Regions from separate parts of the Bradyrhizobium sp. LM2.9 genome, predicted to be linked through region 4. Evidence: predicted binding sites of a transcription regulator. Region 4 holds the regulator's gene; each other region holds the start of a gene.
What was found. Region 4 encodes LexA, which represses DNA repair genes until DNA is damaged. Its sites were predicted from a motif close to TGTTCNNNNTGTGTTCNG; they were not measured.

Region 1: the regulator LexA is predicted to act here: its motif matches at 2,467-2,484, upstream of ACVWW3_RS03320 (DUF3072 domain-containing protein).
Region 2: the regulator LexA is predicted to act here: its motif matches at 1,852-1,869, upstream of ACVWW3_RS05440 (ImuA family protein).
Region 3: the regulator LexA is predicted to act here: its motif matches at 1,605-1,622, upstream of ACVWW3_RS11915 (single-stranded DNA-binding protein).

Annotation. Positions count from the first base shown of each region.
Region 1 covers NZ_JBSRYJ010000002.1:386,365-390,572, reverse strand. Annotated here, with positions in the region: gene ACVWW3_RS03350 (HWE histidine kinase domain-containing protein) at 1-877, shown strand, start outside; gene ACVWW3_RS03345 (hypothetical protein) at 874-1,095, opposite strand; gene ACVWW3_RS03340 (hypothetical protein) at 1,237-1,494, shown strand; gene ACVWW3_RS03335 (hypothetical protein) at 1,588-1,833, shown strand; gene ACVWW3_RS03330 (hypothetical protein) at 1,959-2,165, opposite strand; gene ACVWW3_RS03325 (hypothetical protein) at 2,184-2,405, opposite strand; gene ACVWW3_RS03320 (DUF3072 domain-containing protein) at 2,522-2,716, shown strand; gene ACVWW3_RS03315 (IS5 family transposase) at 2,771-3,523, shown strand; gene ACVWW3_RS03310 (DUF6496 domain-containing protein) at 3,628-3,945, shown strand; partial or broken gene ACVWW3_RS03305 (hypothetical protein) at 3,961-4,208, opposite strand, start outside.
Region 2 covers NZ_JBSRYJ010000002.1:838,739-842,946, forward strand. Annotated here, with positions in the region: gene ACVWW3_RS05430 (UdgX family uracil-DNA binding protein) at 1-535, opposite strand, end outside; partial or broken gene ACVWW3_RS05435 (putative DNA modification/repair radical SAM protein) at 535-1,771, opposite strand; gene ACVWW3_RS05440 (ImuA family protein) at 2,004-2,831, shown strand; partial or broken gene ACVWW3_RS05445 (Y-family DNA polymerase) at 2,728-4,208, shown strand, end outside.
Region 3 covers NZ_JBSRYJ010000002.1:2,180,083-2,184,290, reverse strand. Annotated here, with positions in the region: gene ACVWW3_RS11925 (outer membrane protein) at 1-326, opposite strand, end outside; partial or broken gene ACVWW3_RS11920 (outer membrane protein) at 559-1,342, opposite strand; gene ACVWW3_RS11915 (single-stranded DNA-binding protein) at 1,790-2,287, shown strand; partial or broken gene gyrA (DNA gyrase subunit A) at 2,664-4,208, shown strand, end outside.
Region 4 covers NZ_JBSRYJ010000002.1:2,283,339-2,287,546, reverse strand. Annotated here, with positions in the region: partial or broken gene ACVWW3_RS12420 (ComEC/Rec2 family competence protein) at 1-586, shown strand, start outside; gene ACVWW3_RS12415 (hypothetical protein) at 725-1,159, opposite strand; gene lexA (transcriptional repressor LexA) at 1,548-2,249, opposite strand; gene ACVWW3_RS12405 (molybdopterin molybdotransferase MoeA) at 2,426-3,637, opposite strand; gene ACVWW3_RS12400 (hypothetical protein) at 3,864-4,055, opposite strand.

The DNA.
Region 1 (4,208 bases), 1.9 Mb from region 4:
GAACCCGGCCAACGTTCAGGCGCTGTTGCATCCTGATGAGGTCGATCAGTTGCGCAAGGCGATCGGCGAATTCAACAAGGGCACGCGCGCCTATGAAACGGAGTTCCGCATCGTGCGGCCTGACGGCGATGTGCGCTGGTGTGTCGGCACGGCCGCCGCCACGGCCGACGATAGCGGTCGGGTTCTGCGCGTCAGCGGCGTGACGGTGGACATCACTGAACGCAAGCGCGCCGAGGAGCGGCAGAACCTCCTGGCGCGGGAAGTCGATCATCGCGCCAAGAACGCGCTGGCACTGGCGCAATCGATCGTGCGCCTCACCCGCGCGGACGAGGTCAAGGCCTATGTCAACGCCGTCGAGGGGCGGATTAATGCACTGGCGCGCGTGCATACGATCCTGTCGCTGTCGAGTTGGCAGGGCGCCGAACTCTCGAAGCTAATCGACGAGGAGCTTGCGCCCTATTCCCTCGGCGGCCAGATCAAATTGGCAGGCTCCGAAGTTCAGTTGCTGCCGGCGACCGCCCAGACGCTGGCACTGGCGCTGCATGAGCTTTTCACCAACTCGGCAAAGTATGGCGCGCTCTCGACGCGGTCGGGACGGCTCGCGATCGGCTGGCAGGCCGAGGACGAGCTGCTCACGCTGACCTGGGAGGAGACCGGCGGCCCGCTTGTCAGGCCCCCGAAGTCCCGCGGCTTCGGCACGCGGAGCCTGCTTGCGAGCGTCGAGTCCCAGCTCGGTGGACAAGCGCATTTCGATTGGCGCGCCGAGGGCCTGCTGTGCCGCCTGGAGGTGCCGTTGATTCGCAAGACTGCCGCGACAACGACACCAGGCAAATTCGAAGACGCCAGCTCCGCCGAATTGCAGCGCGCATCCGGCTAGCCGGAGGACGCATTCGTCATGCGCTGCGCCGGACGCGGTTCGCGCGCGACGCGTCCTTCGAGCCAGGCTTCCGTTCGGGCGAGCTCGCGCAGCGCTTTTGCATAGCGGCGAGCAGCACTTCGCTCCGCGCCGCGGGGCAGCTTGCGCGCTTTGCCCAGGATGTCCGCGGCGGCGTTGCGATAGGCCAGCGAGCGGTAAAGAAAGACCACCTTATCCATATCGAATGTTCCCGTGGTGTGACGTGTTCATCCTCGCAAAGCCGGCATGAACGTCGGATGAAGCGGGCAATGACAATTCCTTCATCCGGATGGAACCGGCGAGCGTCGCAGGCGTTGGATGCGAGATCGGGATAGAGTTCCATGCGCACGAAAAAGTCGTCGGACCTGATCTCTCCCAGCGGCCTCGTCAAGCTGATGACGCATGCGATGATGGGCGCAGCCCTCGGCCTCGCTTTCAGCCTCGTGCTCGTTCTGACCAATCCAGCCGTCGCCAACCTGCTCAGCCACGGCGGAAGCCAGGCCGCTGTCGCTTTCGCCCTCACATTGGCGACGACATTCGCGATCGGCGCGACACTCACCGGCGTCGTCTTCATCCTCGCAGAGGACAAGGAATCTTGAAGGGTGCGTGATGCAGCGGAGCTCCTGTGTTCGGAACTCCTGTGACCGAGCGCGGTTGGCTGCCTGCGTCAATTCAACTCAGGGAGTTCCCCCATGAAGACAACCAAGCTCGCCCTCGCCGTGATGTTGGCAACCGGCCTCGCCGCCGCGCCGTTCGCCGTGCAGGCAAAGTCGCACAAGGCGAAACATGGATCCTCCATGTCGTCGTCGCAGACCACGGGCGCCAACACCAAATCCTCCAAGGGCGCCGATCCCTCCGGTCAGGGCGGCTCCGGCCCCGGCTCCGACCAGGGCGGCACCATGACGCACAACAAGGGTGGCATGAGCAACACCAAGTAGCTGCTCGGCGAAATTCAAGGAGGCCCCGCCATCGCGGGGCCTTTTTGCTTTGCTGAACCCTTCTCAGGCCGCTTCGCCAACCTCCGGCATCGACAAGCCCGCATGTCGCCCTGCGCGCGTACGCTTCAACGACGGCCGCCGGTGAGGTCGGGATGACAGCCCGCACGATCTGATTTCACGAGATGATCGAGCTGTCCGCTCTTGCGCACGATCAGGAGCTGGGCCGCGGCGTCGTCGAGCCCCTCGCGTTGCAGCTGCCGGATGGCCGAGCCCAGTTCGAGAATCTCGGCGCGCAGTCTCAAGATCCGGTACGTCGCCGGGTCTTCTTCCACGGCACACTCCCAAAGCTTTCAATGGCGCGCGATAGCACGCACGGGATTGCCGGCTTTCTTCGCGGAACGAAGGCGCATCCTGTCGCGGACATCCGGCAGGACATCGCCGCCACCTGCAGCCTTCCATTCGCCGATCAGAAGATTGATTTTCCAGCGCAGATCCATTTGCGCCAGGGCCTTCTCCGTGCAGTCGCGATCGCGGTCGACGAGCTCGCGCACGGACGCCTCGACATCGGCCATTTCCAGCCTCAACGCACTGATTTTACGTCGAATTTCATTAATTCTGTTGTCCATGACTTGTTAGAACAAAATAAGAACATATAGTCAAGTCACGATTTCAGGTCCGGAGAAGCGACATGCAGGTTCAGGGTAAATACGATGCCAGGGCTTTCCTCACAGAGCAGATGACCCGGACACAGGGCCTCAGGCTGAAACGGCTCAGCGAAGAGGCCTATCAACCCGCGCAATATGCGCGGGACCTGTCCTCCAGTGAGGCAGCACGGCGCATCCAGGTGCTGGAAGCGGAGATCGAGCTGGCGAATTCGTTCTAGGGTCTGTTGGGATTCAGGATTCTCATCGGGGCTTGGTTGTGATTCAAGCTTGGGATGGACCGATTCGTTTTGACTGACGCCCAATGGGCGAAGATGGAGCCGCATTGTCTTGGCAAGCCGGGAGATCCGGGCCGCAGCGGCAAGGACAACCGACTGTTTGTCGAGGCCGTTCTGTGGATCGCCCGAACCGGCAGTCCCTGGCGGGATCTGCCGGCGATGTTCGGCCACTGGAATAGCACATTCACGCGCTTTCGCGACTGGGTGAAGGCGGATGTCTGGAAGCGGCTGTTCGAGGCCATCTCCGACGATCCCGACATGGAATACGCCATGGTCGACGCCACCATCGTCAAGGTCCACCGCCACGGTCAGGGCGCAAAAGGAGGGACGCAAAGCCAGGCGATCGGCCGCTCGAAAGGCGGCATGACCACCAAAATTCTGGCGCTCACCGATGCGCTCGGCAATCTCGTGCGCTTCGTGCTCCTGCCGGGACAGCGTTTCGATACGGTGGGCGTGCCGCCGCTCATCGAGGGATTGGCCTTCAACGCGCTGATCGCTGATAAGGCCTTCGATAGCAACGCCATCATCGCCGAACTCGAAGCGCGTGGCGCCAAAGTCGTCATCTCCCAGCATCCGCGCCGTGCACAGCCTCTCGCCATCGACAAGGAGATGTACAAATGGCGGCATCTCATCGAGAACTTCTTCGGCAAGCTCAAGGAATTCAAGCGCATCGCAATGCGCGCCGACAAGACCGACCAGAGCTTCACTTCAATGATCTATCTGGCCGCGGCCGCGATAAACTCCAGATGAATCCCAACAGACCCTAGGCTGTCCGCTCAATCCAGGACGTTGCCTGCCCGCTTTCGGAACCATGCCTGTCGCGGATGGTTCTCCCCGGCCAAGGGAGAACATGCATGGCACGCAAGGCAAAGAAGCGCCGCTACTCGCGCAGCTCCGGCAGCGATGTCGAAAGCGAGGTGAAACGCTACAAGAAGAGCAGCGCGAAGAGCGGACCTGGCGGTCGAGGCGGACGCGTGAAGAGCCGCAAGCAGGCAATCGCGATCGGCCTGTCGAAGGCACGCAAGAAGGGCAAGAAGGTCCCGAAGAAGGCCGCGAAAAAGACCTCCAAGAAGAAGACCTCCAAGAAGACGAAGAAGACTTCGAAGAAAACGTCCAGGAAAACTTCGAAGAAAACGTCGAAGAAAACATCGAAGCGCAAATCCTCCAGATAGTCGCGCTGAACTCTGTCAGGTCATGCTGCCCGGCATGAAGCAGCGGATCGAAACGCCAAACGCGGTCTTCACCGGCCACACCATGGTTCGGCCGGCCCGGTTCGGCTCGGTGATCACGGCTTCGTCCGGGACCTCCACCCACTCCCCGTCGAAGCCGCACCCGATAATGCCCGTTGTGCGAGTCCCAGTCGGGATCGGCGACGGCAAACCCATCCGCATCCGAGCAGCACGGACCGAGATGGCTGCGCAGGCCGTCGAACCAC
Region 2 (4,208 bases), 1.4 Mb from region 4:
AATGTGCGCAGAGATCCGGCGTCAGGATCGACCATGGCATGTCGGCAAAACGTTTGGCGAAGAACGGCGCGACGAGCTCGACGATATGATGCTCCGGCTCGAACCAGGCGACGTAGTGTGCTTCGCGTTCCCGGCCGATCTCACGAAAGCGCACGAAGGCGTGCATCTTGTGCTCGTCGCGATAGACCGCCTTTGCCATGGCCGTGACTTGCGCGACATCTGCATCGGTCGCGACCTCGATGAGGTCGTGATTGCCCTTCAGCCGAAACAGCAGGCGATAGAGGATCGAAAAACGCTCGCCGTCGCGATGGAGGATCGCGGCCTTGGCGAGTTCTACGAATTTTGCTGACACGTTGAAGGTGCCATTGCCGGCCTCCGGCAGCCGAGACGGCGAGGGCGGCGCGAACAGCTCCGCTTCGCCGCCCTGCACGGCCCAGGTGATATCGGCCGGCTTCACCTGATGAAGCACGAGCGCACGCGCGGCTTTGCGCCAGCCGTCGAAATCGGTTTCGGTGTCGAGGGTGATGTACTGCATCAGAAGCCAAACCCCAGTTGCGTTGCCTTCGGCTTGAACCGTTCGATCAGCCGTGCCTCGTCGAGGCGATGCGGCGTGGGCCGGTGATCGCTGAGGACGATGAACGGCAGCGCCTTGTTGCGGGGCACATGCAGCCGTGCGAGATCGGAGACGCGGATGGTGGTCGTGCGCCGCGTCGCGATGATGCGCTCGACCGTCTTGGTGCCGAAGCCCGGCACGCGCAACAATTCCTCGCGGCTGGCGCGGTTGACGTCGAGCGGGAAGCGGTCGCGGTGGCGCAGCGCCCAGGCGAGTTTTGGATCGATGTCGAGCGGCAGCATCGCGCTGTCGTCGACGATCTCGCCGACATCGAAGCCGTAGAACCGCATCAGCCAGTCGGCCTGGTAGAGTCGGTGCTCGCGCAGCAAGGGCGGCGCGCGCAGAGGCAGCGCGCGGCTGGCGTCGGGGATCGGGCTGAACGCGGAATAGTAGATGCGCCTCAGCCTGTATGAGCCGTAGAGATTGGCGCTGGTGTGGAGAATGGTGTGGTCGGAGGCCGCGTCGGCGCCGACGATCATCTGCGTGCTTTGGCCTGCCGGCGCGAAGCGCTGCGGCCTGGCTTTCGTTTTCGCGCTACGGTTTTCCTCGGCCTCGTCCAGCTTCAGCCGCAGCCGGCCCATGGTGCGGCGGATCGCGCGCACGTCTTTCTCGGGCGCGAATTGCTGCAGGCTCGCTCTCTTCCGGCATCTCGATGTTGATGGAAAGACGATCGGCATATTTGCCGGCCTCGGAGATCAATGCATCGTCGGCCTCCGGGATTGTCTTGAGATGGATGTAGCCGCGGAAGTGATGCTGCTCGCGCAGTTTTCGCGCGACGCTCACCACTTGCTCCATGGTGTAGTCGGGGCTGCGGATGATGCCGGAGGAGAGAAACAGCCCCTCGATGTAATTGCGCCGGTAGAAGTCGAGCGTCAGCTTGACCACCTCGTCGACGGTGAAGCGGGCGCGCGGCACGTTGGAGGAGGCGCGGTTGACGCAATAGAGGCAATCGTAATTGCAAGCGTTGGTCAGCAGCACCTTGAGCAGCGAGATGCAGCGGCCGTCCGGGGCGTAGGAATGGCAGATGCCCATGCCGGGCGCGGTCGAGCCCATGCCCTTGCCGTCGCTGGAATCCCGCCTTTCGGTGCCGCTGGAGGCGCAGGACGCGTCGTACTTGGCGGCGTCTGCCAGAATCTCCAGTTTGCGTTGCACGTCCATGTGTGAATCCCTTTGATTCTGCTCATGAATCCCGAAGAGTCCCATTTCGATTGACTCCTGGGGCGCCGTTAGCTTTATATTAGAACATACCATGAACAATTGAGCCAGCCGTTGGTTCTCTTTTGAGAGCACCGGCAATCATCCCTGAAGGAGCGGCGAGCATGCAGAGCGCGATCAGCAAAAGTGGTCGCCGGTTTTGCGTCCGATCGCGCTCTTCTTTTTAAGAGGGCGCATGATCTTGTCGCCAAACCGCTCACACTTTGGCGGATCATGCGCCACCGCACGAACAAGCGCGCTTGCGACCTTGCGCGGCCAGATCGAGCGCATCGAGACGGCGGAGGTCGTGCATCAGCGCGATCGCGTCGCGCTTGGTCACGGCGCGGCCGACGGCGCGTTGAAGGGCGGGCTCGCGCGCGCGGCGATCCACGAGGTGTTTTGCGAAGGACGTCAGGGCGCGGCCGCGACGGGCTTTGTCACGGGACTTGCGGGGCGCGTGACGGCGCGCAAACCGCTGCTATGGGTGCGGCAGGATTTTTCAGACATTGAAACCGGCGCGCTGTCGATGAGCGGGCTCGCCGAGATCGGTCTCGATCCGCGCCACATGGTGATGGTGCGCGCCGCCGATGTGGAGAGCGCGCTGCGCACCTCGGCCGATGGGCTCGCCTGCGATGCGCTGGGTGCGGTCGTGCTCGAGCTCTGGGGCGAAACCAGGCAGTTCGATCTCGTGGCGAGCCGCAAGCTGACGCTGGCCGCGCAATCTTCAGGCGTAACTGGCCTGTTGCTGCGGATGGCCGCGCAACCTTTGCCATCGACCGCGGAGACACGATGGATGCTGCGCGCGGCGCATTCGCCGCCGGGGTCGGTGTGGAGTGCCTGGGGCGCGCCGCGCTTCGATGCCGAGCTCCTGCGCAATCGTCATGGCCCGTGCGGCCGGTGGATCATGGAATGGAAATGTGATGAGTGCCAGTTCTCTGAACCGCCGGCGTATCCTCAGCCTGTGGCTGCCGCACCTGCCCATCGACCGGATCCAGCGGTTCTTTGGCAACGCCGGACTGCATAAGAATAACGAGCCCAGCATCGTCGTTGCCAAGGACAACAGCGCGCTGGTGATCCATGCGCTGGACGAGGCCGCCGAGCGCCTCGGTCTGTATATCGGCCAGCCCTTGGCCAATGCCCGGGCGATGTGTCCGGATTTAAAGGTGTTCGACGCCGATGTCGTGACCGATGCGAAGACGCTCAGCGACATCGCCGACTGGTGCGATCGTTTCACGCCGCTGGTGGCGCTCGATCCGCCGCACGGGCTGTTTCTGGACATCACCGGCTGTGCGCATCTGTTCGGCGGTGAGACTGCGTTGTTGCAGACCCTCGTCCGTGCCCTCGATCGCCAGGGCTTTGCCGTCAGCGCGGCGATCGCCGGCACCTCGGTTTGCGCACGCACGCTGACGCGCCAGGTCACGGGCACCATCGTCGCCGATGGCCGGGGAGGCGGCGGCGATCAGCCGGTTTCCGGTGTCCGCGCTTGGTGCGGGCGAGGCCATCACCACGGGCTTGCGCCGCGCCGGCCTGAAGACGATCGGCGATGTCGCTTCCCGCGAACCACATGAAATCACGGCGCGGTTCGGTGCGCGGTTCTCCACGCTGCTCGCGCATGCGCTGGGGCAGGGCGATGCGCCGATCAGCCCGCGAAAGCCGCCGCCCGATTACATCGTGGAAAAACGCTTTGCCGAGCCGATCGCCACCGACACCATGATCGCGATGACGCTGTCGCGGCTCGCCGACACGCTGATCGCGGCGATGGAGAAGCAAGGCAAGGGCGCGCGCCGCCTGGAAGCAACCTTCTTCCGCACCGACGGCGCGGTGCGCGCGATCATGGTCGAGACCGGACGTCCCGTGACGCGAAGCGCCGTCGTCGACCGGTTGTTCCGCGAGCGCCTCGATGCGCTCGCCGATCCGCTGGATCCCGGCTTCGGCTTTGACATGGTGCGGCTGTCGGCGAGCCGCACCGAGATCGTGGTGCAGGAGCAGCGCGATCTCGACGCCCATGTCCACGACAATGACGAGCTCGCCGCGCTGATCGACCGCATCGCCGCGCGCATCGGCGGAAAGCGCGTCGTCGTGCACCTGCCGCAGGACACCCATATCCCCGAATGTGCGGTGCTGGCCGCACCCGCGCAGCATCATCTCGCCATGGCCATGCAGGCCGAATGGCCAGCGCGCACCGAGAGTGAGCCGCCGCTGCGTCCCTTGCGGCTGTTCGACAAGCCCGAGCCGGTCGCGGTTCCGTTCGCGACCGTGCCCGACGGCCCGCCGCATCAATTCACCTGGCGCCGCGCGCAGCATGCGGTGGTGCGGGTCGAAGGGCCCGAACGCATCGCCATGGAATGGTGGCGGCAGGACGGCAAGCAACTGACGCGGGACTATTTCCGTATCGAGGATG
Region 3 (4,208 bases), 100 kb from region 4:
TCAGCCCAATCGCCCTGGGCTTCGAGGCCGAACACCCAATTGCTGGACTGCCAGCGATAGCCGATCTGGCCGCCGACGATGGCGCCGGTTGCATTGTGGCAGCCTTCAGCCGTGACGGGGACTGGTGCGCCAAGCACCGAGGTCGTATCCCAGCAATTGTGGCTCGAGCCGCCACCGGCGTTGGCGCCGATGTAGAAGCCGGTCCAGTTGTAGACCGAAGCCATAGCCACCGGAGCCTTGGTGTAGGGGCGCGCCGCGAGATCAGCGGCCGAAGCCGGGGCAGCGAGAGCGAACAAACAGGCCGAAGCCAACAAAATCTTTTTCATTTTCAACTATCCCAGTCCCAGTTTCTGTTGCCCTCCCTATTCGGGAAAGGCATCGGACACTCTCGTCCAACTGATGTCACTCTTACACCACTAAAGCCGCAAGTTGTGTGTCCCACCGGCCACAGCAGCCTGAAAATGGAGCACTTGTTGACCTGTTATTCCCGTCGGGGAACGGAAACGAAAAGGCCGGCGCGAAGGCCGGCCTTGGAGTTCTTGAATGATGTCAGTTGGATCAGTACTTCGCGAGGACCGGACCGCCCCAGCGATAGTTCAAGCGGACAAGCCCCATATCGACATCCTGGCTAATTCGGTCGCTTCCGAATGTTGCGCCCGCGGGCGTTGTGAAGCCGATCGTGCGATTGCCAAGGAAGATGTGGTCGTACTCAAAGCCCAGCGACCAGTTTGGTGCGAAGCCGAACTCCAAACCGGCTCCGACCGTCCCACCCCAGCGAGTTTCACGCGCCGAAGCCAGCAACGTACCCGCGCCGGGCGTACCTGCGGCGGCATAGACGTCGTACTTGTCACCGACCACGGCGCCGCCGCCCTTCACATAGAGCAGCACGTTATTCCAGGCGTAACCGACCTGACCGGTGATGAGCCCGAAAGAATCGATGCGAGAACGGTTGCGGTCACCGGTCACCAAAGCGGTGCCCGGAAACAGTGTGCTCACGTTGTCGCCCCGGAAGTCGGCCCAGTTGCCCTGGCCTTCAAAGCCGAACACCCAACTGGCCGTCTGCCAGCGATAGCCGATCTGGCCGCCGACGGTGCCGCCTGTCGCATTGTGACAGCCTTCGCCGACCAATGTACCGGTCACCGGCGTAACGAAGTCCCAGCACTTGTGGCTCGACCCGCCGCCGCCGTTGATGCCGATGTAGAAGCCGCTCCAGTCATAGATGGGTCGCAACCATCGGCGCCGGAGCCTTGGTGTAGGGACGCGCCGCCAGATCTGCCGCGCTCGCGGGAGCCGATACGCCCAACGCCACGGCACCGATTGCGCCAAACACAAGCTTATTCATTGCCAGTCTCCCCAGGTTCGTCGCTTCTTGGTTGTTCCGAAGCGGCTGATCAGGCGTGACGCCCATATGAACTAAGTCCGAGGCGACGGTAGCTCCATCGAGCGGCAGAGTCCGTCGCCCGGATGCAACAATGGCAGGCGGTGAAAGCGCCAATAACTTGCTGAATGTTAAGTTGTTCTGCTCTTCGGACGGGAACCTACAAAGGTTCCATCCAACGCTTCTGCAGATGAAGCATCCGCGAGCGACCGAATGTCGGGTTTGCAGGAACAAATCTGGAACGAGATCCAAATAGATGCTATATTTGGGGATAACCGGAGGGATCATGGGCTGAGCGTCCCTTGCGAGCGTATAGGGTCCTCAGCAGGGTGGCAGAGGCCGCGGGCGCGGCCCCGCCTCGTGAAATTCAGTGGCATTCAAATTCAGTGGCATTCGGAGTGGAGAGCGGCGATGGCGGGAAGCGTCAACAAGGTCATTCTGGTTGGAAATCTCGGTAAGGATCCCGAAATCCGCCGCACCCAGGACGGGCGGCCGATCGCCAATCTGAGCGTCGCCACCTCGGAGACGTGGCGCGACAAGGCGACCGGCGAGCGCAAGGAAAAGACCGAGTGGCACCGCGTCGTGATCTTCAATGAAGGGCTCTGCAAGGTCGCCGAGCAGTATCTGAAGAAGGGCGCCAAGATTTACGTCGAGGGTGCGCTCCAGACCCGCAAATGGACCGACCAGAGTGGCGTCGAGAAGTACTCGACCGAGGTCGTGCTGCAGGGCTTCAACTCGACGCTGACGATGCTGGACGGTCGCAGCGGCGGCGGCGGAGCCGGCAGCTTCGGCGACGAGCCGGGCGGCGATTTCGGCTCATCGGGTCCGGTCAGCAGCGCGCCGCGCCGTCCCGTTGCCGCCGGCGGCGGTGGCCGCAACAACGACATGGACGACGATATCCCGTTCTGAGCGATCCCGTTCCAAGAACGTGGCGTATCGCACGATGCCGACGCGCCGGCCGGATGGGGCGGCGCTTCTCGTGTCGTGTCAGCAAATCTCGCTAATCGGCAGGACGGGCTCGGGATTTCCGGGCCCGCTTCATGTTTGGGTTGAGCTCGGATTGCGTCTCGGCAGGCGCGCTGACGGGCACGTTCGCCGCACGGTTTTCCAGGTGTTCCAGGCGATTTTGCAAGGTCGATGTGGCGGCTGTCCGAGACATGGCTCGCAAGGGCTTAAGTTATTGGAAAAATAGGCGGAAAAAGCGCTTGCCCAAGCCTCGCAAGGGTGGTTATCCGAGCCTCGATGCGCTATATGATTCCCAGATAAAACCTCACCGGATTTCCCCTTGGCTGACGACGACGACAAGCCCGGCGACCAGCCGGCGCAACCCTCGGATATTCGCCCTGTCTCCATCTTCGAGGAGATGAAGAAGTCCTATCTCGATTACGCCATGAGCGTGATCGTGGCGCGGGCGCTGCCTGACGCCCGCGACGGCCTCAAGCCGGTGCATCGCCGCATCCTGTACTCGATGAACGAGCAGGGGCACACGCCCGACAAGAAGTACGTCAAGTCCGCTCGCGTGGTCGGCGACGTCATCGGTAAATATCATCCGCATGGCGACCAGTCGATCTACGACGCCATGGTCCGGATGGCGCAGAACTTCTCCATGCGCGTGCCGTTGATCGATGGCCAGGGCAATTTCGGCTCGGTCGACGGCGATCCCCCGGCTGCCTATCGTTACACGGAAGCCCGGTTGACGAAGGTGGCGCTGGCTCTGCTGGCCGATATCGACAAGGACACCGTCGACTTCCAGCCGAACTACGACAACAACGAGACCGAGCCGTCGGTCCTGCCGGCCAAGTTCCCGAACTTGCTCGTCAACGGCGCCGGCGGCATCGCGGTCGGCCATGGCCACCAACATCCCGCCGCACAATCTCGGCGAGGTCATCGACGCCTGCGTCGCGTTGATCGACAACCCCGCGCTCACCATCGACGAGCTCATCAACATCGTGCCGGGGCCGGATTTTCCGACCGGCGGCGTCATCCTCGGACGGCAGGGCATCCGCGCCGCCTATCACCTCGGCCGCGGCTCGGTCATGATGCGCGGCAAGGTCGCAATCGAGACCATCCGCAAGGAGCGCGAGGCGATCATCATCACCGAGATTCCGTACCAGGTGAACAAGGCGACGATGGTCGAGCGCATCGCCGAGCTGGTGAAGGAAAAGAAGATCGAGGGCATCGGCGACCTGCGCGATGAATCGGATCGCGATGGCTACCGCGTCGTCATCGAATTGAAGCGCGACGCCGTGCCGGATGTGGTGCTGAATCAGCTGTACAGGTTCACCCCGCTGCAGACGAGCTTCGGCGTCAACATGGTTGCGCTCGACAGCGGCCGTCCGCGGATCATGCATCTGAAGGACCTGCTGGCCATCTTCGTCGACTTCCGTGAGCGGGTCGTCACGCGGCGCACCAAGTTCCTGCTCGCCAAGGCGCGCGATCGCGCCCATATCCTGGTCGGTCTGGCGATCGCGGTCGCCAATATCGACGAAATGATCCGCGTCATCCGGACTTCGCCCGACCCGACCACCGCCCGCGACACCCTGATGTCGCGCGACTGGCCGGCCCGGGACGTCGAGGACATGCTGACGCTGATCGACGATCCGCGCCACCGCATCAGTGAGAACGGCACGATCCGGTTGTCGATGGAGCAGGCGAGGGCCATTCTCGACCTGCGCCTGCAGCGCCTCACCGCACTCGGCCGTGACGAAATCCGCGAGGAGCTCGATAAGCTCGCCGGTGAGATCGCCGACTATCTCGACATCCTGCGCTCGCGCGACCGCGTGCTGGGCATCATCAAGACCGAGCTCGCCGAAGTGAAGGCCGAGTTCGC
Region 4 (4,208 bases):
CGGCGCACTGGTGCTGCTGGTCGCGATCCTCTGGGGGCTGTCGGTGCGGCAGCCCGACATCCTGATTGCCGGGGATGGCCAGAGCGTCGCGGTGCGGGGCAAGGACGGACATCTTCACCTGATCAAGACGAGCAAGGATAGCTTTTTGCTCAAGGAGTGGTTGGCTGCCGACGCCGATCCGCGCGATGCCGCCAGCGCCTCGCTGGCCGCCGGCGTGTCTTGCGATGAATCCGGCTGCGTGACGCCGCTCGCCGATGGGCGGCTGGTCGCGCTGGCACTGCGCATCGACGCGCTGGCGGACGATTGCAACCGCGCCGCGCTGGTGGTGACGGCACGTCCCGCGCCGCCCGATTGCGCCGCGATGGTGGTCGATCGACGGCGGCTCGCGAGCCAGAGCGCGCTGGCGCTGACGCAGCGTGGTGACGGCTTTGCAGTTCAGGCGGTGAGGGAAAGAGGCACGAGCCGTCCCTGGTTGCCGGCCGGCGCAGGCGAAGGTGATTTCGACGGCAGTCTTGCGCCGAAAGCGATCCCGCCACGCAGCAAGGACGCAACGCCGGCGGAAATCGATTTGCAAGCCGACGATTAATCGGATCGTGCGGAGAGATGCAGTCGGCTGGTGCATCCGATCGGATTCGCTGGACGCAAACCACACCACCTCGCCGGCCACGGCCGGCGATTGCAAATCAATCCTGGCCTCCGATCCCGTGGCCGGAGGGCGACCGTGTCAGCCGATCGGCAGGCGCGTGATGGTCGGCTGCCTGTTGGCCATGATCTGCGGCTTGTGCTCGCGCTCGCCGGCCGGCAGCGTCACCGGCAGTTGCAGCACGGTCGCGCGCTGTCCTTCGACAAGCTGGGTCACCAGCACGTATTTGCCGTCGGGGAATTCGATCGCGTCATGATGGCGGTCGGGAATGTGCGGATCGATCTTGCCGAACTTGCCGACACGGGAATTGATCGTGCGTGTCCAGATCCAGCGATTGTCGTAGCGGATGTTGTCGGCGAAGGCGAGCTCCGTTCCCGGCAGCAGGCAGACGGCCACAGTCGGATCGGCTGCGGACGCAAAACCACGCGTCGAGGTGCCGCGGAAGGTTGTCGTGACGACCGTCTCGCCGATTTCGGCGGGGCGCGACGCGATGGCATGCAGGCTGTAGTCACACATCGGGTGCTCCTCATGCTGGGATAGCAACCGGCGTCTCTTATCGAGGCGCAGGCCCCTATCAGAGTGGAAACACACAAGCCTCTGCTTGGTTATGGGCAAATCTGCGGCTGGTTTCCGCACGCCGCGATCACTTTATCTTTCCCGAATCGGCGAGGAACAAAGCCTGCTCCTGGGCATTTCGGTCGCGCACGTCAGCGGCCGGAGATGCCGTTGCGCAGACGTCTCCTCAAACCGGAACGCCGCGAAGCCTCTGGGATGCTTGGCGCGGCGTGTCGAGGATGGACCGCCGGAGAAGCGGCCGGATAATCTGTGCAGAACCAGGATGACTATCCAGCCGGAGCGGGCAATCCGTCCACTCCAATTGGAATTGCGTGACTGCCGTACAGGCTCAGTACTTTCGGTACAGCCCGATCAGCTTGCCCTGAATTTTCACCCGGTTCGGCGGCAGGATGCGCACCTCATAGGCGCCGTTGGCGGGCTCGAGCGCGATCGATGCGCCGCGGCGGCGGAAGCGCTTGAGGGTTGCTTCCTCGTCGTCGATCAGCGCCACCACGATGTCGCCGGTATCGGCGCTCTCGTTGCGCTGGATCAGCGCCATGTCGCCGTCGAGGATGCCGGCCTCGACCATGGAATCGCCGCGCACTTCGAGCGCGTAGTGCTCGCCCGAGCCAAGCATGTCAGGCGGTACGCTGATAGTGTGGCTGCGGGTCTGTAACGCCTCGATCGGTGTGCCGGCCGCGATCCGGCCCATCACCGGCACCGCGACCGGACGTTCACCATCGTCCGCGGGCAGGCTGGAGCTCGCACGCACCTTGCCGAGATTGCCCTCAATGACGCTCGGCGTGAAGCCGCGGCGGCTGCCGGCGGCGGCCTGGAGCTCGGGCAATTTGATGACCTCGATCGCACGGGCGCGATTGGGCAGGCGTCGGATGAAGCCGCGCTCCTCGAGCGCCGTGATCAGGCGATGGATGCCCGACTTCGAGCGCAGGTCGAGCGCATCCTTCATCTCGTCGAAGGAGGGCGGCACGCCGCTTTCCTTCAGACGTTCATTGATGAACCGCAGAAGCTCGTATTGTTTGCGCGTTAACATCTCGACCAAAGTCTCCCGTTTGATGTCGTTCGATTCCGAGACGCTGAATTCAGCAATAAGCCGCTACACGCTCGAAACAAATCATGAACGGACACTATATGTTCGATATGTGTTCCGCAACTGCTTAATTTACCGTGAACAGAGCGAAGTTCGCGGAACATGCGTTGTCGGGGCGCTCACACGGGGAGCCGCAACACCTCGCAAGGTGTGCCTGCTTCGGCTTTCGGCGCGAACGGTGCGCGCACGAGAAGTACCTGTGCCGCAGCGAGATTCGCAAGCAGCGAAGAGTCCTGATGGTTGACGGGAAGGGCAACGCGCGTGCCGTCGTCGCGCTCCTCCAGATGCGCGCGTAGATAGTCCTCCCGCTGGTCGTTGGCGCCGACGTCGCGGCCGAGCACGGCGCGCTCGCGGCGATGGTGAATCACTGAACGGCCCGAGAGAGCGCGAATCAGCGGCACCAAGAACAGGAAAGCGCAGACGTAGGACGACACGGGATTGCCCGGCAGGCCGATCACCTCCATCGCGCCGAGCCGCCCGTGCATCATCGGCTTGCCCGGCCGCATCGCGATCTTCCAGAACGCCATCGTTATGCCTTCGTCCCTCAGCGCCTGCTGGACCAGATCGTGGTCGCCGACCGATGCGCCGCCGGTCGTGATCAGGATGTCGGCTCCGCTCTCGCGGGCGCGTCGAATGCCGACGGTGGTGGCCTCAAGCGTGTCGGCGGCAATACCGAGGTCGATGGTCTCGGCGCCCTCGCTGCGAGCGAGAGCGTGCAGGGCGTAGCCGTTGGAATAGACGATCTGGCCGTGACCGGGCGTGGTGCCCGGCATCACCAGCTCGTCGCCGGTGGCGAGGATCGCGACCTTCGGACGTCGGCAAACGGAGAGGTGCGGGTGATTCATCCCGGCCGCAAGCGCGAGGTCGCGCTCGGTGAGACGGCTTCCCTTGCGCAGGAGCACGTCGCCGTCGCGGAAATCGACACCGGCGGGCCGGATGTGCCGTCCGGCGATCGCGGCTTCCTTGATCGTGATGCGCTTGCCGTCGGCGACCGTGTCCTCCTGGATCACGACGGCGTCGGCGCCGTAGGGAACGACGCCGCCGGTGAAGATCCGCACGGCCTCGCCGGCGCCGACTGTTCCCGCGAACGGCCGACCTGCCGCGACCTCGCCGATGACGGTGAGCTTCGAATCGATCGTCGCGGCATCGGCCGCACGCACCGCGTAGCCATCCATCGCCGACATCGCCTGTGGCGGCTGCGTGCGCCGGGCCGCGGCGTCGCGCGCGAGCACGCGATGGTAGGCTTCGTCGATGGCAACCATCTCTTCGGGCAGCGGCTCTGCACCCGCCAGCACCGCGGCAAGCGCGTCAGAAACCGGCATCAAGGCCACGGCGAAAACTCCTGCTCGGCACGTTCGGGCGAATGTTCCGCAAGTCTTCTAGCCGAGCGCGGGCGCAGAGGCAAAAACAGCTGAGCGGGGACAGTCATCCCGCTGCTTCACATTGTTCTGGAAGGCAAGATCAAGCCCGTCGCGGCATGATCCGAGGAACGAGACAGATCGGCAGGAGAGTGACCATGGCAGGGACGAGAATGACGAGCGCCCCGGCCAGCGCCTATCAGGTCCCTGTCTGCTCGGGACTTACGTCGGGCGCCTTCGACCCCTGATCCTTGTCGGGAAGCGGATCGGCCTGGGATTTCAGGTCGGCGGCCTTGCTCACGAGCTTGGCGGAAAGGTCCGAGTCTGAAGTTGTCCTGGCGAATTCAAGAAGAAGAGAGGCCTGCTTGGTGAGGTAGGTCTTGCCCAACACGATGATGCATCCGTCCGTAGAAGTCCCAACGGACTCAAGAGTCCGGAGGGTGGCATTCCGTTCCCGGAACTCTGTCTAAAAATGCACAAAGTGTTTTGGTTCCTCGTCCCCGGGTGAAATTGTTCCGGATCGGCAGGTCGGCTTGCCTGGCAA